DNA from 2 places in the Pseudoalteromonas sp. MB41 genome. Region 1 is predicted to be linked to the other one. Evidence: riboswitches for the same ligand, from Rfam matches in the RefSeq annotation. Region 1 holds a riboswitch; the other holds the start of a gene.

The links. Region 1 has a riboswitch for lysine ahead of dapA (4-hydroxy-tetrahydrodipicolinate synthase). Riboswitches for the same ligand answer to the same signal wherever they lie in the genome.
Region 2: linked by a shared signal. The riboswitch ahead of lysC (lysine-sensitive aspartokinase 3) and the one ahead of dapA (4-hydroxy-tetrahydrodipicolinate synthase) in region 1 are both predicted to bind lysine.

Annotation. Positions count from the first base shown of each region.
Region 1 is NZ_JAJJZF010000006.1:46,813-58,675, forward strand. Features, by position in the region: gene LPA49_RS08575 (cysteine desulfurase-like protein) at 1-962, opposite strand, end outside; gene LPA49_RS08580 (2OG-Fe dioxygenase family protein) at 973-1,605, opposite strand; gene LPA49_RS08585 (hypothetical protein) at 1,969-2,910, opposite strand; gene acnB (bifunctional aconitate hydratase 2/2-methylisocitrate dehydratase) at 3,128-5,725, opposite strand; gene LPA49_RS08595 (OmpA family protein) at 6,296-7,366, opposite strand; gene LPA49_RS08600 (YdiU family protein) at 7,837-9,249, opposite strand; gene LPA49_RS08605 (DNA-3-methyladenine glycosylase I) at 9,258-9,953, opposite strand; lysine riboswitch at 10,135-10,330, shown strand; gene dapA (4-hydroxy-tetrahydrodipicolinate synthase) at 10,468-11,352, shown strand; gene LPA49_RS08615 (2,3,4,5-tetrahydropyridine-2,6-dicarboxylate N-succinyltransferase) at 11,367-11,863, shown strand, end outside.
Region 2 is NZ_JAJJZF010000001.1:104,254-116,116, reverse strand. Features, by position in the region: gene LPA49_RS00525 (hypothetical protein) at 1-1,178, opposite strand, end outside; gene nhaD (sodium:proton antiporter NhaD) at 1,327-2,574, shown strand; lysine riboswitch at 2,660-2,832, shown strand; gene lysC (lysine-sensitive aspartokinase 3) at 2,914-4,293, shown strand; gene LPA49_RS00510 (4'-phosphopantetheinyl transferase superfamily protein) at 4,270-5,010, opposite strand; gene LPA49_RS00505 (sodium-dependent transporter) at 5,159-6,484, shown strand; gene LPA49_RS00500 (2-hydroxyacid dehydrogenase) at 6,616-7,599, opposite strand; gene LPA49_RS00495 (glutathione peroxidase) at 7,565-8,080, opposite strand; gene LPA49_RS00490 (NAD(P)-dependent oxidoreductase) at 8,200-9,081, shown strand; gene LPA49_RS00485 (hypothetical protein) at 9,147-9,950, opposite strand; gene sbcB (exodeoxyribonuclease I) at 10,055-11,500, opposite strand; gene LPA49_RS00475 (hypothetical protein) at 11,767-11,863, shown strand, end outside.

The DNA of each region.
Region 1 (11,863 bases):
CGTGAGTAATCGGCTAAGCGAGTTAAGAAATGCTTACTGAGCGTCATTTCATGTTGTTTAGTAATAGCAAAAGCAGCCGCTAATTTTTCTCGGCGCGAATGACTATCATCCAACTCGCTAATAGCAGCAATGTAATCAACGGCAGCAATTAAGCCAGCTAAAGCTTCAAAGCTTTGTGTCCCCGTCTCCCAACGGCCTGGGATGACGTCTTTCGCGGGTTCTACTTTATACGGGGTGAAACCTTCTAAATGCTCACGCTTACCGTATACAAGACCCAAATGAGGACCAAAAAACTTGTAGGCAGAGCATGCTAAAAAGTCACAATCAAGTGCTTGAACATCAATCAGCTCATGCGGTGCAAAGTGAACTGCATCCACGTATACAAGGGCACCAACAGCATGGGCAAGCTCGACAACACGTTTAATATCGTTAATTGAACCAGTGGTGTTTGATGCATATGTCACGGCAACGAGTTTTGTCTTACTTGATAATAAACTCTCAAAATGAGCCATATCTAAGCTACAATCGGCTTCGTTAATTAAAGCCGTTTTAACTAATGTGCCTTTATCTTCAGCTGCTTGCTGCCAAGAGGATACATTTGAGTAGTGATCTGCGTTAGTGACAATAATTTCATCATCAGCAGTCCAATCTCGAGAAATCGCACGGCTAAAGCTAAACGTGAGGCTTGTCATGTTAGCACCAAACACGATTTGCTCTTTAGAAGGCGCATTCAGTAAGTCTGCCGCTGCTTGGCGAGCATCGGCCATTAGCTCAACAGTTTTATCACTTGAGAAAAAAGCACCGCCTAGGTTTGAGTTGAAATAACCTAAATACGCACTCATGGCACTTAAAACAGACTGCGGTACTTGTGAGCCACCGGGACCATCTAAGAAAACTGGCGATGTACCAGCCACATTTTGCATTAATGCCGGAAATTGACGACGTAATTGCGTTAAGTTCATCGTATTTTCCTTACGCAGTTAGCACGAAGCAATCAAGGTAACCCTCTTTGCTTGCATCTAATTTATTCATTGGTGTTGCGTTGTGCCACACTTCACGGTCATTAATGAGTGCGAACATGCCGTCTTTAATTTCCATTTTAAAGCAAGGATCAGCTTGTTGATTCTCGTAAACAAGTAGCTCACCGCCTTCGAGATTTTCATGTGATACACCACAGACACATACATGGTCGAAACCATCTTGATGAACCCCTTCAGGTGCAGCAGGTGTGTCACTGTCGATCGCAAGCATTCTAAATTGATGAATTTCAATATCACGGTCAGCACTGATGCCGGTCATTTCACGGAATTGATGAACAATTTGCTTCATGCCATCACTGGCTAATAAGCTGTCTTCAAGATTCTCATAGGTACGCTCTACATTACCTTGAAACGTATTGATTGAATCATCTTGAACAAATGCTTTTGTTGGTTGTAATTTTAATTCGCCATCAACCACTTTAATTACCGAATAGCGACGTTTACGAAATGCGCCATCTGCGTATGGGTTAGCGGGTAAATTAGCAAAAGAAGGCTTTACTGCGTCAATATGTGATTGGCTTACAAAACGAAGTTGTAAAAGATTCTGGTTGTTTAATGTAGTCATAAAGATCTCGCCTTAATACGTTGAGAATATTGACGAGGATTTTAATGCAATTGATGAGGAAATTTTGCGTTTTTATGTAAACACAACCGGTCTATTGTTTAATTTTAAGATCGTTTTTATTCTTATTTTAGAAGTTTAATCTAAAAAAATAAAAAGTGCTGAAATACACCGTTTAAGCTTAGGGTACCTATTTCAAACCGCTAAATAACAAGACAATGTGAAGTTGATAAAAAGCCACAGCGAACCGTGGCTTTTAGTTTACTCAATAAGTTATGGTCGTCGTATCTGAGACACTTACAAATTCACTCGCGTAATCTGCTTATCGGAATGTACAGTCTCATTAAAAGAGTGAATCACCGAATATTAATAGCTCCATTGTAAGCCTAATGCAAACGATACATTACTGTATTCAACTTCAGGTACACGAAGGCGTTGACCGTTTTCTAGATTCTTGGTCACAATATCACGTGACTTATACTGAGCATCGATTCCACCAATCAATGCGATATGAGACAGTACTTGATATCGCATTCCTACTCGCCCCATAACACCCCAACCATTAAAGCTATCGGTGAGTGTCGAGGTTTCAAATTGCGTATTCTGAATCTCAGAATACATAGGTGTACTTAGTTCAGTTTCAATATACCAACTATATTTATTAAAACTCTTTTGCAAGCGACTATCGTAACGCGCTCCTATGGTCAGCAAGATCCCCATTTGATCTTCAGAAACCGAAATAACCGGACGTAACTGCGAAGCATAATCCTGCTGCTCTCCTGTATTATTACCTGAATTCATACCGGGTAATGTAAATCGCGCGGGATTATTTGGATCATCTGATAATGCGATTAATGCTTCGTCGAATGCTGTTGCACCGGGTTGTACAAATGCAAAATTCGAACGCGTGAAACTAGAAGTAAAAAACTTTGTCCCTAGTGTAAATTGCACTGTTTGAGAAAAATTATACGCCCCCTTAAAACCAATTTCATTCGCTTTCGTTTTAAATGCATTTTCTTGAATAGCACCAAAGTCATCCATGTACCACGTCTCAGTTTCAATTTCTGTGGATATTGTTGCAGCACTTTCAATATAAAAGCCCCAGTTATCATCGATACCTGTGTATGAAATTTGCCGTACGGCAGGGTTTGTTACATCAATAGATTGATTAAGTTTCCCAAAGCCTGCAACATCATTTAAAGTTTCGCTGTAGCTAATTGTTTCGAAACCTACTCTAACTTCACTAAAAGAGGGGTTAACTGCCAATACAGAACTACTAAATGGGAGTAGAAAAAGGAGTGCTTTCATTATTCAGTTCCTTGAAATACAGAGTCTGCGTCGCCAAGAAATAGATGCAGCCCTTCCTTGGTTACACTTTTAAACATTAAGTTACACTAATTAACTCTTTACATTAATCAGTGTAGACAAACGTATTAGTATTTCAAATAAAACTGAACAAAAAGTTAATAAAAAAGCCCGCATATATAATGCGGGCCTTTTACAGTAAAACTCAATTAGTTACTTATTACACAGCTTGCTGAACAATTACTTGATCTGCCTTTTTAGTGTATTGAGGCATACGGTGGAAGTTCAGGTAGCGATAAGTATCAGCTGCTGTTGCGTTGATCTTATCTGCGTACTCTTGATATTCAGCCGGTGTAGGCAGCTTACCTAGAATTGCAGCAACCGCTGCAAGCTCTGCTGATGCTAAGAATACGTTTGCGCCAGTACCAAGACGGTTAGGGAAGTTACGAGTAGACGTAGACACAACTGTCGCCTTATCAGCAACGCGTGCTTGGTTACCCATACATAATGAACACCCTGGAGTTTCAATACGCGCACCTACACGACCAAAGATACCGTAGTAACCTTCGTCAGTAAGCTGATCTTTATCCATCTTCGTTGGAGGAGCAACCCATAACTGAGTTGGAATACGACCGCTGAAGCCATCAAGAAGTTTACCCGCAGCACGGAAGTGACCAATGTTAGTCATACAAGAACCGATGAATACTTCGTCGATTTTCTCGCCTGTAACGTCAGATAGTAAACGTGCGTCATCTGGGTCATTTGGCGCACAAAGAATAGGTTCTTTGATTTCAGCTAGGTCGATTTCAAGTACGTGTTTGTACTCTGCATCGGCATCCGCTTCCATAAGCTCTGGGTTCGCTAACCACTCTTGCATTGCATTAATACGACGTTCGATAGTACGAACATCACCGTAACCTTCAGAGATCATCCACTTAAGCATGACAATGTTTGACTCAAGGTATTCAGCGATAGATTCTTTAGAAAGTTTAACGGTACAACCTGCCGCTGAACGCTCAGCTGACGCATCAGAAAGCTCAAATGCTTGCTCAACTGTTAAGTGCTCAACACCTTCGATTTCTAGTACACGACCAGAGAATTCGTTGATTTTACCTTTCTTCTCAACAGTTAGAAGACCTTCTTTAATACCGTAGTAAGGGATAGCATGTACTAGGTCACGTAACGTGATACCTGGCTGCATTTCACCTTTGAAACGTACTAAGATTGACTCAGGCATATCAAGTGGCATTACACCTGTTGCAGCTGCGAATGCTACCGCACCCGAGCCTGCTGGGAATGAAATACCTAGAGGGAAACGCGTATGCGAGTCACCACCCGTACCTACGGTGTCTGGTAATAACATACGGTTTAACCATGAGTGGATTACACCGTCGCCTGGACGAAGTGATACACCGCCACGGTTCATGATGAAATCAGGAAGCGTATGATGAGTGTTTACATCGATTGGCTTAGGATATGCTGATGTATGACAGAAAGACTGCATTGTTAAGTCTGCAGAGAAACCTAAACATGCTAAATCTTTAAGTTCGTCACGTGTCATAGGACCTGTTGTATCTTGCGAACCAACGGTAGTCATTTTCGGCTCACAGTATTGACCAGGACGTACGCCAGGCATGTTACATGCTTTACCAACCATTTTCTGTGCAAGCGTAAAGCCTTTGCCAGAGTCAGTAACAAGAGCAGGTTTGCGGAAGATATCTTCTGCTTCCAGGCCTAGAGATGCACGCGCTTTGTCTGTTAGACCACGACCGATAATAAGTGGAATACGGCCACCAGCACGCACTTCGTCAAGAATTACGTCTGATTTTAAAGAGAACGTTGAGATAACTTCATCAGTGCCGTGACGCTTAACCACACCTTCGTAAGGGAAGATATCGATTTGGTCACCCATGTTTAGTTCATCAACAGGTAATTCGATTGGTAATGCACCAGAATCTTCCATCGTGTTGAAGAAAATAGGCGCGATTTTACCGCCTAGACATACACCACCAACACGCTTGTTAGGTACGTGAGGGATATCATCACCCATGAACCAAAGCACTGAGTTAGTTGCAGATTTACGCGATGAACCCGTACCAACTACATCACCAACATACGCGAGCGGTAACCCTTTCGTTTTAAGCTCTTCTAGTTGTGAAATTGGACCAACTTCACCAGGCTTGTCTGGGTTGATACCGTCACGCTCGTTTTTAAGCATAGCTAAAGCGTGCAGTGGGATATCTGGACGAGACCATGCATCAGGTGCAGGTGAAAGATCATCAGTGTTTGTCTCACCCGTTACTTTGAAAACAGTAACAGAAATTTTTTCAGCAACGGCTGGTTTATTTACAAACCATTCTGCATTTGCCCAAGACTCGATAACTTGTTTCGCGAATTCGTTACCAGCCTTCGCTTTTTCTTCTACGTCGTAGAAAGCATCGAACATTAATAATGTGTTTGATAAACCTTTAACGATAATTGGCGCTAACGCTTCGTCGTCTAAAAGTTCAATCATAGGTGCGATGTTGTAACCACCTAACATAGTACCTAATAGCTCTGCCGCTTTTTCTTTTGATACTAATGGTGAGCTTGTTTCACCTTTTGCTACTGCCGCTAAAAAGCCAGCTTTGATGTATGCAGCATCGTCTACGCCTGGTGGTACACGATTAACAAGAAGATCAACGATAAACTCTTCTTCACCTGCAGGTGGGTTTTTAATTAGTTCAATAAGATCAGCCGTTTGCTGAGCATCTAGTGGCGCTGGTACGATACCTAACGCGGCACGTTCTTCTACGTGTTTACGATATTCTTGTAGCACAATATTGCCCTCTTGGTGACGTGAGAGTACTCGGTAGTATTAAACTAAATACAATCATTACCCAGTACTTATAGTATTCTGACGGTTAATTATAAAGCTTTTAAGTATAGATGAAAATCCATGCTGCGGTTAGGCACTTTATATTCACTATAAATAACATGAATAGTGGTAGAAAAAAAAGCTATTCAAATGAATATTTATTAACTAAGAATCATTCCTATCTGCTTTAGCGGTCATTAACAGTGCGTTTAACCCTATTCGCTTTATTAAGCGCATTATTTAAAGGCAAGAAAATCTCGATAATAACAAGACAAAATTTTGTCTTTTAGCTGCTTTTAGCAATTGCTTTTGCATCGCTCTACCAGCTCAATCAATGCAGTCGTAAATCAGACATTTTTAACGCAGCTAGCGACAAATTTAGCACCTCACAATAGTTAAGCGTTATTGTGAACTGGGGTAGGTATTTTTGCAGATTGGCTTAACGACTTATCCTTATGAGCACACTATTTTAACCATAAAAAAAACCCAGCACTTGACTGGGTTTTTAAAATTAGTCGCAAAGGTTAATTATTAACGCTCTACTTTTACACGCTCAATAACGCTTACGTGTGCTTCTACACGACGGTTTTCAGCATGTGCTTCAGCTGTATTAGCTGGGTTTTTAAGGCGCTCTTCACCTAAACCAACAGTCGTTAGACGCTCTGCATCGATACCATCTTCAATAAGTTTCTTAGCAACGGCATCAGCACGTTTCTTAGATAACCACTTGTTGTAGTCAGCTTTACCTACAGATGAAGTGTGACCTTCAAGTAGTACTTTAGTGCCTGGGTGCTCTTTTAAGAAAGCAGCAGCTTTAGCGATGTCATCTAAGTACTGTTGAGACACTTTAGATGTGTTGTTAGGGAACGTGATTAGTAAGCTCTTCGTTACTTCACGGTCTTCATATAATGTACAACCCGTGCCGTCAACTGCATCAGTCATCGGTGTGTTAGCACATTGGTCGTCAGCATCAGGGATGTTATCACCATCGCTGTCTACAGGCTCAACAGCAACAGGAACAACTGTTGGAGCTGGCTCAACTGGCTCAGCTGAAGATTCTTGAGCACCAAAAATATAGCTTAAGCCTAATTTAGCGCCTACATCTGTATAACCACGGTCAAGACCTTGGTATAGAGACGTTTCAGCGTTAAATGCGAAATTGTCAGTGAAGTAATGTTGGTAACCAGCACCTAGGTTAGCGAACATTAGGTCTTCGTCAACTGCATCAAGGTTTTTCAAACCGAAGATACCGTAGAATGGGCCACCACCGAAGTGATATAAACCATCGATACCGTAACGCTTACCGCTTTCTGAACCGCTCATAGTCGTGCCGTCGTTCAGAGCTACGCTGTAATCAAAATCCATATCAGCATACTCAAGACGAGCGCTCCAGTAATCGCTGAAGCGATAACCTAGCTCTAAACCCCAACCTGTAGAGTCATCAACATCTAGGCCACCTGGCGCGAAATCGCGAACATTTTCCCAAGACGCATCATAGTAGTCGCCAAATGCACCGATATAAAAACCTTGTTTTTCGGCTGCGAAGCTTGATGCACTAGTTGCAGCTAATGCTAAAGCAATAGTAAGTGATTTTAATTTCATTGTTTCCTTCCCATTTTCACAATTAAAATTGTAGCTAAGTCATCCCAGCTCAATCAGTTTAAACAGAGTAGTCGACTAATAGTTAATCAAAACTTAACACACTCGGTACAGAACAAATATCTTGCCGAGTAATTTCAGTCAATTACCCATAATAATAGGTTATCTAAATAACTTTGCATAACAATGCCTTTAGATCGCTTTGTTAAAATCAGACAAAAGCTGCTTTTTCCGCCTAATTTACTGACCTCAAAACCGATTAAAGTCCATTCCCAATTACACTATTATATTGGTTATTTTTAAATCAACAAGTTGAAAGCAACTTTATTTGTAAATATTCGTTAAAAAGCAAAACTTTAGTGCTATTTTATTGATATAAATCATATCACTGGCAGCTACCTTGCTCAATCGGCGAACACTTAGATTTTAAAAAATGAGCATTTACAGCTGCAATATATTGTTCAACATCGCCCTTAAGTACCACAAAAAGTCTGGTAATGACTATCCCCATCATGAGGGGGCTGGTACCAAGCTGCTAATCGCTCTTCATAGCTATACGGGTTTTCTAAGACTTTCAACAACTCACCTATCGATGAACTCGTGCCCGTTTGCTCATATTCAGTCAAGATCATTTCAATATTATGATTACGTGGAATGACTGCAGGATTAACAGCGCGCATCACCCCGTAACTTTCACCCGAAGTTCTTAACTGCCATTTACAAAGCCATTCTTTTAAACTACCCGGGAGCGAAAAATCTGTGCGTAATGACTCTGTCAGCGCATTAAATGTGTTCGTGTAATCAAGTTTATGTTGTTTCATCAAAGTGAGTAACTCTGAAACTAATGCTTGATCGCCTGCTTGCTCGCCATCTAAACCTAACTTTAGTCGCCACATGGTATCAAATGCCGTGTTAAACTTAGCAGCGAAGCCATTTATAACCGCTGATAATTCGCTGAGCGCACGTTCCTCATCTTTAAAAAGCGGTAATAAGCTTTCTGCAAGACGCGCGCAATTCCAATTTGCAATAGTTGGTTGATTACCAAAAGCATAACGTCCTTGGTGGTCAATAGAGCTAAAAACTGTTTCTAAATCAAACTGATTCATCATTGCACACGGGCCATAATCAATGGTTTCACCACTAATTAATGTGTTATCTGTGTTCATTACACCATGAATAAACCCAATTCGCATCCAGCTCACAACAAGCTCAATCTGCTTATCGATTACCGCCGCTAAAAAGTCTGTAATACGCTGCTCACCTTCACTTTTGATATCAGGAAAATGACAACTAATTGCGTATTCAACTAACTTCTCAAGTCCTTCAATATCACCTTGAGTTGCTAAATATTGAAATGAACCAACACGGATATGGCTATTCGCCACACGCGTTACAACGGCACCGGGTCGTGGGGGTTGTCGGTAAACAGTTTCTCCAGTCGTTACAACAGCAAGGCAACGGGTAGTTGCAATACCTAAGGCCGCCAAGGCTTCACTCATGATATATTCACGTATGGCAGGACCTAGTGCACAACGACCATCTCCCCCACGCGAAAAAACCGTTGCACCTGCACCTTTTAATTGCAAATCCCATAATGCGCCATGTTTATCTTCAATGGCACCAAGCAAGTGCGCACGACCATCCCCCAAACGCGGCGAAAAATGACCGAATTGATGACCCGAATAGCCAAGCGCCACAGGCTTTACAGCGTTATCTACCTCTGAGCCACTTAAACGTTTTGCTAAAAACTCAGGGTCAGTGCTAATGTCAAACTCGCGAGCTAAATTAGCATTAAATAACAATAAGTTCGGGTCAGAAACCGCTGTTGGGGTGTCTTCAATTGCTAACAGATCACTAATGTCTGTATATCGGGTGTGCAGTTTCATATTATTCCTTAGGGTGTTGCAATGCCTACTCGGTTATCACCCACTCCATAAGCAACTAATTGACTCAGTGCTTGCAGGCTATAACCACTTTGCTGCTGTAGTTCATTGAAAAAGTTCTGCGCCGCTTGCTGTGATTTTTTGGTCTGCAATCCCCCATCAATGAGCTGATGAGCACGTAGATAACTTTCCACATCTCGCGAGAGCAAAAAGGTATCTTTTCCCATCGCGCGCAACGCATAAGGGCCGGTGTTCCCGCCCAAGCGTGCGCCATGCTTCTTCAAGTAAGCCCATAAACCAATAATGTTGTCGCTGGGCCACTGTGCAATAAATTGGCTAAAGCTTGCATTTTTTTCAGCGACTTCATGGATCATGTAAGCATTTTCAGGGATTGTTTGCACTTTTTTGAAATTGCGAATAATTCGCTCATCCATCGCTTTTTGTTCGAGCATATCAGGTGGCATCATCAATAGTTTTTCGACGCTAAAGTCCCAAAATACTTCACGAAACCCCGCCCATTTATTATTGATTACAGACCAATAGAATCCACTTTGAAATACCTTACGAGTGAACTCCTCCAACCATAAATCATCCGCTATGTTAGCAATATCAGCATCATCGAGCGGGTTTGATAACAGTGCATGCAGCATTTCTTCACTGCCTTTTCTTTTAACGGCTCGTTGATAAATGTCGGTAAACTTTTCCATCATTCTTCCAATTCGTCTGCTTCGTTCTAAGTGTACGTAAAAACGAAGTTATACGTAACCCGATTGCTTAATTGGTCAATAAAAACAAATCCACCGCCTTGACACCTAGAAGGCTAAAATGCTTTAATCAGCGCCAATACCCTATTTCATTATGTTGGCTTTAACGTTAAAGCGAGCATAAAGGGCTGGAAGAGGTGCGTTATTCAGGTAGCGTATGGGAAGAGCACAGACTCTGTTGATCATACGTGAGGGGAAATTAACGCCGAGAAGTAACACCGTTTGTGAGGTGCTTATTTCGGGCGACTGGGCTGAATCCCAGCGACTGTCACCAACAATAGCAATGCTATTGATAAGTTTGGTGGAGAGCTTCTGGTCTTAGTATAATAAGGCCGTCGCGTCTTTATTATTTTAAGCCCATTCGCTCTTCGAATTATACCTTGTTCGAATGACGACATGCGGCTCCATTCAATTGTTTCCGCACTGACTCTTCGAATACCTTATAAGTTCGTGAGAGATGATCAACAATTTTGATTTAAACGACTATCCATTATGGACAGCGCTAATCACGCCATTTTCTGAATCTGGCGAGGTAGACTACATCGCCCTTGAACAGCTTGTGGCTGAACAACAAGCTGCCAACAATGGTATTTTATTGCTGGGCAGTACCGGTGAAGGGCTTGCTCTTTCACTCAAAGAACAACAAGCCATTGTTGAGCACGTATGCCAGCTAACCCCTAGCGTACCGCTTATGGTTGCCGTTGGTGGTATGAACCTTAAGCAGCAAGTTGCGTGGGTCGAGTACTGCAATCAACTGCCTATTCATGGCTACTTGTTAGGTTCGCCACTGTATGCAAAGCCTGGCGTTATTGGCCAAACTCATTGGTTTGAAAGCTTACTAAATGCGAGTAAACACCCATGTATGCTATACAACGTACCTGGACGCAGTGCTGTTGAGATTTCACCTACCGTCATTAAAAACCTCGCCGATCATAAAAACCTGTGGGCACTTAAAGAAGCCAGTGGTGACATCGGCAAATTTGAAGGCTTTAGAACGGCCTCACCTAAGCTCGCCATTTTTAGTGGTGACGATGCACTGATGCCATATTTTGCGCAAGCGGGTGCTAAAGGCTTAGTGTCAGTGGCGGCGAATGCATGGCCAAGTCAAACTCATGAGTTTGTTAAACGAAGTTTAAGCGGTCAACATCCCAATTTATTCACCGATTGGTCTAGCGCAATTCAAAGCTTATTTGCTGTCGCAAACCCAATTCCCGTAAAAGTACTGATGCACCTGCAAGGTAGAATAAACACCCCGCAATTACGTCCACCGCTGACTCATTTAGAGCTTGAGCATACAGACAGCATCACCCACGCAAACAACACAATTTTATCTTGGAACTAAAAACAGGTTTTATCATGAGCTGGTTAGCATTATTAAATAACTTAGAATCGGGCACAGTACGTGCCGCAACACAAGACGAGAATGGCAACTGGCATGCCAATATTGAAGTAAAACAAGGCATTTTAGAGGCCTTTAAAAATGGCACAAACACGGAGTTTCCTGGTGGATTTGTTGATAAGCACAATTTAGCCCCTCAAGGCTTTGCCGCAGATGCAGGTGTACGTATGGTCCCTGGCGGTAGCAGTGTTCGCCGAGGTGCGCACGTTGCTAAAGGCACGATCATTATGCCACCCGCGTATGTAAACATCGGAGCATTTATTGATGAAGGGACTATGGTCGATAGCCACGCTTTAGTAGGGTCATGTGCACAAGTGGGTAAAAATGTTCACCTGAGCGCAGCGGTTCAGTTAGGTGGCGTACTTGAACCAATTGGTGCCAGTCCTGTGGTTATTGAAGATGATGCATTTATCGGCGCAGGTTGTGTGATTGTAGAGGGCGTTGTCGTTAAAAA
Region 2 (11,863 bases), on a different contig from region 1:
CTTTGGCTGATTTCAAGGTCGCCATCGCTAATGAGTTTTTGATATAAAAACAGCATTTCGTCAGCGTCAAGGTCGGGGTAGCTTTCATCTAAGAAACTAAGCAGCGGTTGTGACTTTTTGGTGGCCTTTTTGAAGCGCTTTTTAAACTGTGATTTTACATCGTTGTAATCGGGGATATTAGGGCTTTGGTACGCCGGCACATCTTGATGCTCTGGTAGCTCGTATTCATCGTGCTCAAAGTCAACTAAACCTGCCATATAGGCGATAATATGGCGTTGTTGACCAAGTGAAAAGCGTTGTGAATCAGAAACAAAATTAGGTTGCACGGCGCTCAGCATGTTATCAACGCCATTTTTACGCACAAGCCCAAGTACTTTCGCTGCTTGGCGGGTGATCAAGTTATTACGGCGCAGCTCTTCACGCAGTGGCATTAGCATATCAGCACTTTTACGCAGGCTTTCGCGACCCACTAAATGCATTTCTAAAATACGCGTTCGAAGTTGCTCAAGCATGCGTTTGTCTTGGTATGACTTTCCGAGCCGATCAATTTGTTCAATCTGAAGGCTTATTTGCGTTTCAATGGTGTTAAAACAAGCATGGAAATCGCCGCGTATATCAACCATTTCAAGCATTGGCTCTATGTATTCGTCAAATGCTTCTATAACAGCTTGATAGCGTTTTTGTAGCGATTGTACTGCGTTATTAGCTTTAGCTTGTTCAACAATATTTAAAATAGCGTTTTCGTTATGGCTAAACAGTTTCATTATTTTGCGAACCCGATCATCCATAATTCGGCTAAAGCGACGCAGCTCGTCGTAATCTTCAATTTCTCCGGCTTTTGCTAAGCGGTTGCCCAAGCGTGCTAAGTCATCAACTAATACGTTGATCTCTTGTGCTAAACCCAAATGTTCTTCTTGCAATAAAAAGGTTGCAAAGTCAGCAATTGCGCGGTTGATTTCTAATTGCGAAGATTTTGCCAGTGGAATAATAATATCTTGATTCAATAAACGATTTGTTTCTTTATAAATGCGTTCATTTGACCAGCTTGGCTGTTTTTGTTTTATCGCATTTTGCACGTCTTTTAAGCTGAAATCAGCCATCTTAAAACGTTTAAATAAGAGTTCTAACACCCCCCAATGCTCTGTAAGGGTATTTAATAACTTTTTAGCTGGGATCATACGGCTCCAGTAAATCAAAATTTTGGTGTTAGCGTTTAGTAGTAATTTATGTAATTGAGAATAGTTTTATGACTTAGATGCTGCTAGAATCCGCGCCGAAACACTCGACTTACAATTTTTACATTTTTATAAAGGTTGTTCAAACACCATGGTAACCCCACTTATCCTAACCCTGATAGCGGTGGCATTTTTGCTTATCGTTATAGAGGATATTATCCATGTAAACAAGGCCAAAACGACGCTTTTTTTTGGCACTTTATGCTGGATTATCTTGTTTATCTCTCCAATTCATGGGCAAAGCCCAGAAACTATACAACATCAACTTGATCACAATATTTTAGAAATTGCTACTTTGTGGTTATTCCTAATGGCTGCTATGACCTTTGTTGCTTATTTAAACTCGAAAGGGTTTATTCAAAATATTGTTCACAAAATTATGCCAAATCAAATCAGCGAACGAAAGCTGATGTTTTTGATTGGTGGTTTTGCGTTTTTGTTTTCTTCTATTTCCGACAATATCACAGCAACATTAATTTCGCTTGCAGTAGTGATGTCGCTAAAGCTTGATCCTAAAAAATTAATAAAATACGCGACCCTCATTGTATTCAGTGTGAACTCTGGTGGGGTATCACTTATTACGGGTGATGTAACGACCTTAATGATTTTCCTTGATGAGAAAGTCACCATCGGTAACTTGTTATTGCTTATTGTGCCTTCACTTGCAAGTGTGGCGCTATTGGCTGTTATGCTATCTACGGGGATGTCAGGGAATGTCGTATTCGAAAAACAAGCTGCCCGCCGCATAGAAAAGACCGACATCACCATTGCGGTGATCTTTTTCTCGACGATTATCGCAACCCTAACACTCAGTGTGCTTTATAGTGTGCCACCACTATTAACCTTTTTATTTGGTTTGTCGTTAATGTTTTTAGTGGCGCAATTTTTAATGCGCAAGAAAGACGTTAACAAAAAAATTATTGATTATATTCGTGAAATTGAATACGACACGCTCTTATTCTTCGTGGGGGTATTGCTACTCGTAGGTGCGCTTAAAGAAGTGGGTATGCTGTCTAAATTTACGCACTTATATGAGCTTATGGCGCCTGAGTATGCAAACTACTTAATGGGCTTGTTGTCGGCTGCGGTTGATAACGTGCCGCTAACGGCTGCATTACTGAAAGCCGATATTGTCATGAGCCCTCAGCAATGGTTATCGTTTACCTATGCGACAGGTGTCGGAGGCTCAATGCTTATTATCGGCTCTGCAGCGGGTATTATCGCAATGAGTAAAGTAAAAGCATTAACGTTTATGAGTTATTTAAAAATGTCGCTGTATTTATTAATAGCTTATACAACGGGTTATTATGGCTCATACCTAGCGGGAAGTTTTATTTAATACTTGACAGCTAGACGTCTAAACGATAAGTTTCAAAGCCTGCTTTTTATAGCAGGCTTTGTTATTTTAACCAGGTGTTAACTTAACATTCAGAAGAGGTGCGATACTTAGGTATTTAATGTGAGGTGACGATTGCCAATGACCATTAAAGAGGGAAGTACTCGCCGAGGAAAGTAATCGGTCGTCGCGGTTATTTTTCGGTTTATGGGGCTGAATCCTCAAAACTGTCACCAAACTAGGTGGAGAGCTTCTGGCAGTGGACTACTCTTTTTTATCAAAGCACCCCTTGCCGAGTTCTTCTTGAATTAATGTGGATTGTTACCCACAAAAGGAGACGACATGAATACCCAATTAGCCGCCAACTCGAAATCAGATTATGTAGTTGCAAAATTTGGTGGCACCAGTGTAGCTAACTTTGACGCCATGAGTCGTTGTGCAGAAATTGTCTGTGCAGATAATCAAGTACGCGTTGTTGCAGTGAGTGCAAGTGCGGGCGTAACCAATCATTTAGTTGCACTGTGTAAAGGTGATTTAAGCGCAGCACAGCGCGATGAACACATCACAGGTGTTATTGCTATTCAAGAAAATATTTTAGCCGAGCTGTCGCTGGATGCTGATTTAGCTCATGGCTTTGATGAAACCTTAAAAGCATTTCAAACGCTTGCAGCAGCAGGGGCTAAATCGGCCGCTGAGCAAGATGAACTGCTGAGCTTTGGTGAGCGCCTGTCATCTTATTTATTTACTCAAGTACTGCGTGGTCAGGGCTTAGATGCTGTGCGATTTGATGTGCGTAAAGTCTTAAAAACAGATAGTCAATTTGCAAAAGCTACCCCAAACATTGCTGCAACAGCCGCGGCAGCGCAAAAACATTTAGTGCCCTTATTAGCAGAACAAGTTGTGGTAACCCAAGGCTTTATTGGCAGTGATGAGCATAACCAAACAACCACGTTAGGCCGTGGTGGTTCTGACTACAGCGCGGCATTGCTTGCAGAAGCAATTAACGCTAAAAGTGTGCATATTTGGACTGATGTAGTGGGTATTTTCAGTACAGATCCGCGTTTATGTGTAAAAGCCACGCCTATTGCTCGACTAAGCTTTGACGAAGCCGCTGAAATGGCAACCTTTGGGGCAAAAGTATTGCACCCCGCGACTATTTTACCGGCAAGTCGCAGCCATATTAGCGTGTTTGTTGGCTCAAGCCGTGAACCGCAATTAGGGGGCACATGGATTGAAAAAGAAAAGTCAGAGCAGCCTGGTATTCGAGCAGTCACACAGCGTAAAAACCAAATTCTTTTAACGGTTAAAAGCCCAGAAATGCTTTTAGCCAGTGGTTTCTTAGCGCGTGTTTTCACTATTTTAAGTGAGTTTAATATCTCGGTTGATTTAGTAACAACCTCTGAAATCAGTGTGGCAATTACCTTAGATAACGCACCTAACGCATCACGCCCAGAGCTTGATCAAGCCTGTTTAGATAAACTCTCTGAGTTTTGTCATGTATCGGTTGAGAATAACTTAACGTTGGTAGCATTAATTGGTTCAGAAATTCAATTACGTCAGCAAGAAACTAACTTAATGCAGGTATTGAGTGATTTTAATATTCGCTTAATCTGCCATGGTGCAAGTAAACATAACCTGTGCTTTTTAGTTGAGCAGAGTGAGTCTGACCTTGTTGTTCAAGCTATTCATAGTCGTTTATTAGAAAGCCAAAACGCGGCGTAAGTCGTCAAATGTCATAAAAGAGCACTGCCAGTCAGTGCTTTTTTGTGCCACCACGCTAATATCAAAATCATTTACGGTTCGGCTTGATGCGGTCAAGCTATGTTTTTCAATTTCCTCAAACACATTTGGGCTCAAGAGCTTAGCGATAGGCTGTGCAGTTGCTTTGGCCAACGCTTCTTTGAGTGTCCAAATTCTAAAAAAACACCCAGCTTGCTCGTTTATATCGTTAAAGGCGCTAATTAGGTTGACTTCTTCTTGGTGATAAAAGTGTTTGGCAAGTTTTACAAAGGGGCGTGTTTTTGTGTAGTGTTCAATATCGAAACCAAATTTATGTTGCTCAGGGTTGAGTGCTGCGCCGATAAAACCACGCGAATGCGATAAACAGGCCCAAATGGGCTCACCCTCAGGCGTGTGTAGTTTAAGCTTGCTGTCTGCGTCATCAAATTGGCTTGAAATGTCGCAAAGAGGTGTGTTTTTAAATGCTGGAACGCTGAGCTTTAATAAATACTTAAGTGTTAACCGTGTGGCAATGTACTCTTGTTTTGCTGCTTGTACTTTGCGCTTTGCAAGTACGCTTTGCTCAAACTGGCTGAGTAATTTACTAACCGGCAGGGCACTAATATCGATATGTGAAGCATCCACAAGTACGATTTGTTTATCAGCTGAACTTACTGCTGAATCAATTTTTAAAGTGTTAGAAAAATAGTGACTGCTCATGGTTTGCGGCTTTCGCATATACTCAGAATTAGATTTGTTTATTTTTACAGCAAATGCACGGTTGCAGGCACACACAAACGCAAATTGTTTACGCAGTTGACTGTAATTATGGTTTAATGAGGAAAAATAATAACAGAAATGTAGATGTATGGCACAAGTTCGTGACGGCTTCCAAAGTCGTATTGGTTTTGTTCTCGCCGCTTCTGGTGCGGCAGTAGGTTTAGGTAATATTTGGGGTTTCCCAACGCAAGCGGCAAACCATGGCGGCGGTGCATTTTTACTTGTTTATTTTATTGTTATTTTCTTATTAGCGCTTCCAGCCTTGTACACCGAACTGTATTTAGGTCATCAAGCGCAAGCAAATCCTGTTAAAGCGTTATCAAGTGCATGGCAAGATACCTCGCCAAAAGTCGGTGCCGCAGCGGGTTACATAGGCCTATTTGGCGCCATTGTGATGCTAAGTTTTTATTCGATTGTTGCAGGTTGGATGCTTGCATATGCGCTTGAACCAATCGCTAGCTTTTTTGGTTTAGCTAAGCTCAGTGACTTTTTACACAGTGATTCAATGGCGCGCAATTTTGTGTTTACGCCACTCATGCTTATCTTAACAGCCAGTATTATTTTAAAAGGGGTTAAATCGGGTATCGAGACCTGGTCACGCCGCTTAATGCCACTATTGTTAGTGTTGCTGGTGGCTTTAATTGCTTATATTGCCACCCTTGATGGCGCAATGGATGGCTTTGCTGCTTATTTAGTGCCTGATTTTAGTCAAATTTTCGATGCAAACTTAATTATTGCCGCGATGGGGCAAGCGTTCTTTTCATTGTCGTTAGGTGTGGGGTGTATGATGGTATATGGCTCATATTTAAAGCCAGACGCCAACTTACCAAAACTAACAGGCACGGTTGCATTGCTTGATACGGGGGTGGCATTTTTAGCAGGGTTATTAATTATTCCTGCCATTTTTGTTGCTCAGCACAACGGCGTTGAGGTATTCAGTAATGGTAAGCTAGTCGGTGAGGGGCAATTAATTTTTGCAATATTACCTGAGCTTTTTAGCACTATGGGGCAAGTAGGCTTACTGGTTGGCTTGTTGTTTTTTGTGTTGATGTCGATTGCATCGGTGACCTCAACTATTTCATCAACTGAAATTCCTGTCGCATTTTTAGTTGAAAATCACAGCATTGAGCGTAAACAAGCCACGTTATTTGTAACCTTAGTTGTGTTTGTTGCTTCATCTTTGATCATTCTTAACTTTGATTGGTTATTTGGCTTAGTGATTATGGTATTAACACAATACCAATTACCGCTGATGGGGCTGTTTTATTTCATTACTGTAGGTTGGTTATGGAAACGTGGTAACAAATTACACCAAGTGGCGAGTGGCCCACATTATTGGTTCGCTCAGTACATTCGTTTTGTGTGTCCGTTACTGATGACCGCAGTGTTCGTGAATGTGGCGCTGTTGAAATAAAACTATCAGCTTTAATTCGAGAGTCACTTGTTTAAAAGGCGTAGGGCGCAAACCTTACGCCCTTATTGTTTAAGTGCATAGAGTTATTTTAAGAGCATAGAACTATTTTAAGCGCATAGAGTTAAGCGCATTTAAATAACTTCATTAGTCAGTGGCAAGCCTTGGCTTAACTCATTAGCACTTTGCAGTGTGGTGCAAGCTATTTCGTTAAGGGCTTCTTGAGTGAAAAAACCTTGGTGACCTGTAACAAGTACGTTTGGGAAACTGACTAAGCGAGAAAAAATGTCATCCTGCATAATTTCTTCACGGTGATCTTTAAAGAACAGTTCTGATTCTTGTTCGTAAACATCAAGCCCCAGATAGCCAATTTTTTTTGATTTTAGCGCATTGATACAGGCTTTACTGTCTAGTAGCGCACCGCGTGAGGTGTTGATTAGCATGACACCTTCTTTCATTTTTTCAAATGCAGCTTCATTAATTAAGTGATGGGTATGCTCATTTAGTGGACAGTGCAAAGAAATGACATCACTTTGCGTGAGTAGGGTATCTAAGTCACATAGCGTAAATGGCCCTGCTTTTACTTTAGGATCACACACTAAAACGTTAGCGCCAAAACCATTTAAAATATTTACCAGTGCTAAGCCAATTTTACCACAGCCAATAATGCCAATGGTTTTTTTAAATAGGTTAAAGCCGAGTAAGCCATTTAAATCAAAGTTGCCTTCGCGAACGCGATTAAATGCTTTATGTGTTTTGCGATTAAGTGTCAACATGAGCGCAATACAATGCTCTGCAACTGCTTCTGGGCTGTAAGCGGGTACGCGGCAAACTTTTATTCCATGCTCTTTGGCGGCTTCAAGGTCAACATTATTAAAGCCAGCACAGCGTAATAAAATGGCTTTAACACCATCGTTCGCTAAAGCAGAAATGACGTGTTTATCAACGGTATCGTTAACAAACACGCATACAGCATCAAAACCTTTGCTTAATGGTGCGGTTGTTATATTCAGTGATTGCTCAATGAAGCTCAGAGAAACAGACTCACTGTAATTAGTTGAGTTATTGTCAAAGAAGGGTTTCTCATATTTTTGCGCACTGAATAAGGCCAGCTTTATCATTTAAATTACTCTCTATCACCATTTTGAGGGTTTCAGGTTTGGTACGCGGGGCGTACCGTGCAATGAGTTGACCTTCTGAGTTTATAAGAAATTTGGTGAAATTCCATTTAATTGCGCGGTTTTGCGCAATTCCACGTGTATGGCATTTTAAATAATTAAATAACGGATGCGCCTCAGGCCCATTAACGAGCACTTTATTAAAAAGAGGAAAGCTTACATTAAAGTGTTGCTGGTAATACGCTAATAATTCTCCACCTTCGAGTGGCTCATTATGACCAAATTGGTTACAGGCAAAACCCAGCACAGTAAAATTATGGTCTTTATATGTGTTGTAAAGTTTTTCGAGACTTGCCATTTGCATCGAAAAATTACATTTACTGGCAATGTTAACAATAAGAGTGGTTTTGCCTTGTAGCGACGCAAGGCTAAAATTTTCACCAGACGCAAGCTGGGCATTAAAACGATATATACTATCCATGTTTTACCTGTGTGTTTTTAACTTACTTAAAATTAATGAACGCTTTTTCATTCGCTTTTTAGTTATTCGATTGAGATAATGAAATTGTTACTAATTTATCACTCAAATAGGTCAGTTTTATGTCAATGAAAGTCGCCTTCATCGGATTAGGTGTCATGGGTTACCCTATGGCGGGTCATCTTGCTAACGCAGGTCATCACGTGACTGTTTATAACCGCACAACAGCAAAAGCACAAAAGTGGGTATCAGAATATCAAGGTCACTACAGCGAAACGCCAAAAGAAGCGGCAAAAGACGCTGACATTGTGTTTATGTGTGTTGGTAACGACGATGATTTACGCTCAGTGGTGTACGGCGAAAATGGTGTACTGGCTAGCATGCAAGCCGGTAGCTATTTAGTTGACCATACAACGACCTCAGCAGAAGTCGCTCGTGAAGTGGGTGCTAAAGCTAAGCAACAAGGTATTGCGTTTTTAGATGCCCCGGTGTCTGGTGGTCAGGCTGGTGCAGAGAATGGTGTTCTCACTGTGATGGTGGGTGGCGCAGAAGCTGACTTTGGTGTTGTGCAACCTGTCATGGCTGCTTTTAGTCGTTTTAGCCAACTATTAGGTGAAGTAGGTTCAGGTCAGCTTTGCAAAATGGTGAACCAAATTTGTATTGCCGGGGTAGTACAGGGCTTAGCAGAAGGACTTCACTTTGCTAAACAAGCTGGCCTTGATGGTGAAAAAGTGATTGAAACAATTTCTAAAGGTGCCGCAGGTTCATGGCAAATGGAAAACCGCTACAAAACAATGTGGGCAGGTGAGTACGAATTTGGCTTTGCAGTCGATTGGATGCGTAAAGATTTAGGCATTGCTCTTGATGAGGCAAAAGCGAACGGCGCAACGTTGCCTATGACGGCAACAGTTGACCAGTATTATGCCGATGTACAAGCCTTAGGCGGCGGCCGATACGATACCTCTAGTTTATTAGCACGTATTGAGGCGTTGCATAAAAAGTAATGGGGTATTGGTCATAAAAAGTGCCTAGCATTGCTAGGCACATGTGAACTCTTATAAAAACTATTTTAATAGCAGCTAACTTGCGAGACTAATCTTTGCCCATTTTCAGCTCTCGTAAAGGCAATTTTACAATGAGTGCCTATATTAAGTGAGCCCCCATAGACAATATCTACAAAAGGCTGTGTATTACTGGTACTTAGGTTTGCATTGAAGAGTGTTGAACCATCTGAGTTCTTAACTGTTTTCGTTAAATCTGCGACTAAGCTATATTTGCCATTTTTTATCTCTATTAGTGCAAAAGGTTCGCCGCGACTGTCTTTTACTAAGACGATATTTTGGTCTCCACTATCAAACAAGGATGCAAATACATCTTTGAAATCTATAGTTCCGCTTGCAAAGTTTTTGAAGTCTTCACTGAAACTTGTTCCATTATTTTGCACACTTGGCTCTGAGGTATTGCGGTTATTTCTGGTTACAACTGTGGAAGTAAATGCGCTATGTAATGCACTTGATTCAAAAGCTTTTTTAAAGCGAGTGAAGGCACTGAAAGTATCAGAAACACTTGTTGGTGCTGAGCAAGCATTACAATTAATTATAAAGCCATGGTGGAACTGTTTAAATATAACTGCCCTAGATTTAATGACATTTGTAGAAAATGAGATTGAATCATTATTTTCAGAATAAAGTGTTGTATCAATCTTCTCGTAATCTACTCCCATCTCATTACACTGACCCATATAGCTAGCATCAGGTTTATATATACAAGCGCGTATGTAAGTTTCGAAATCCATTTTGGATTCAAAAGAGTAGGCATGGCTTATGCCAATGAATAAAATGACAAATAGGGTAAAATGCATACTTTTTTTCATAAATATTCCTTTATTTATATAATGTTAGAGCATTGCTTTTTGTATAAACGGTTTAATCTTATAAGGTGCCATTTTCACAAAAAGCATGGTAATTGATGGTTATATTACATACTTTGTGCGTAGTTATACAGTGCTTTTAAAATGTGCAGATTTTTTTCATTATCGTCGTGCTCATGAGCTAAATTTTCGAGCGTAATCATAAAATCGTGTGCGCTAATAGAAGGACTGTCATCGCCGTGCATTAATTTATTTTGGCAATACATACGCCACTGTGCAAGTTCGTCTTGGCTTAAGGTGTGTGGCCAGTTGCGAGCACGGTATCTAAACAACAAGGTGTTAAACTTTTTGTCTTCAAAATCTAACTGCATTGTGGCCAGTTGCTCAGGGCTTGCATCGCGAATAATGGCAAATTTGGCTTTATCGGCATGGCTCGTAAAGCCATCATATAGTTGATAGTCAGGGTTATGTGTTTCACCGTAGTCACGTTGTTCGTTAAATACTTCGGTTACTTTGTCGCGAAGTTCAGTATTGGCTTTTAATATAGCAAGGTTTTGCAAACACTTTTCGCGGTCTATCCCTAGGCGTGCGGCATTTTCTGGTAATAGTGTTTTAGCGGGCGCAAGAATAGGGCACTTATTTAAGTGAACTAGTTTTAAGCCGACAGGGGCCTCGTTTTCGCCAAGGTCGGTGTGTTTGGTGTAAAGGCGTGTCCGTAACTCTTCAACCGATAAATCTAATAACACCTGCGGATCATCTGTTAAATTAAAGCAGATGATGGCGTTTTTGTTTACTGGATGAAAACTCATCGGCGCTATCCAGCTAGTACAGCCTTGGCTTGCCGGTATGCGTGATGAAGTATGTACCAGCGGTGTCATGTTGAACACATCAACTAAATCAGCCAGCGCTTTTTTAGAGCGTAAACCAAAAAAGAATTGATACAGCTTGGGTTGTTTTTCTTTTATAAGCTTTGCAAGCGCAATGGTTGCAGTAACATCACTTAACGCGTCGTGAGCTGCGGCATGTTCTATGCCGTTAGCAACAGTTAAATGCTCAAGTTTAAAGCTGGGTGTGCCATCATCTTTTAATGGCCACTCAATACCTTCTGGTCGCAACGCATAACAAGCACGAACAAGGTCAATAATATCCCAACGGCTATTATTGTTTTTATACTCTCGCTCGTAAGGGTCATAAAAATTACGATATAGACTGTAACGTGTTACTTCATCGTCAAAGCGAATACTGTTATAGCCAGCTACACAGGTGTTAGGCTGACTAAACTCGGCATGAATTTTTGCCATAAATTCGGCTTCAGGCAGTCCTTTTTGCATGGCTATTTGTGGTGTAATGCCGGTTATTAAACACGCCTCTGGGTGCGGTAAATAGTCTGCCGCGGGTTTACAATATTCAATGAGCGGCTCACCAATAATATTTAAATCAAGATCGGTACGTATGCCAGCAAATTGACTCGGGCGGTCTTTTTGCGGGCTGGCGCCAAAGGTCTCGTAGTCATGCCAGTAAATTGTTGGTTGCTGTTGTTCTTGATATGCCATGCATTAAACCTTGCTAAGCGTATGTGCGCTTACCATTAAATTTATTAGTTAACAGAATTATGGCATAGAGCCTTATTAGTTTATAGAGCAAAGCGTAAAGGTGTTAGGGAATGTCTATTTTACCAACAAGGGTAGAACAAAAAATAGCCTATCGATTGTTTTTTATGCTTATATAGAGATTAAGAGTGTTGTGTTACTAAAATAGCAATATAAGTGGCGCAGTACTTGCTAAGAAACAGCATCTTTAACAATGAAGGAACAAAAAAATGACTTTATCAGCCCTATTACTATCTACTTTAGCATTCGACGCAGCACCAGCAACAAGTTTTGATACTCAAAAACTTCAGGGGAGTGGCGGAATTA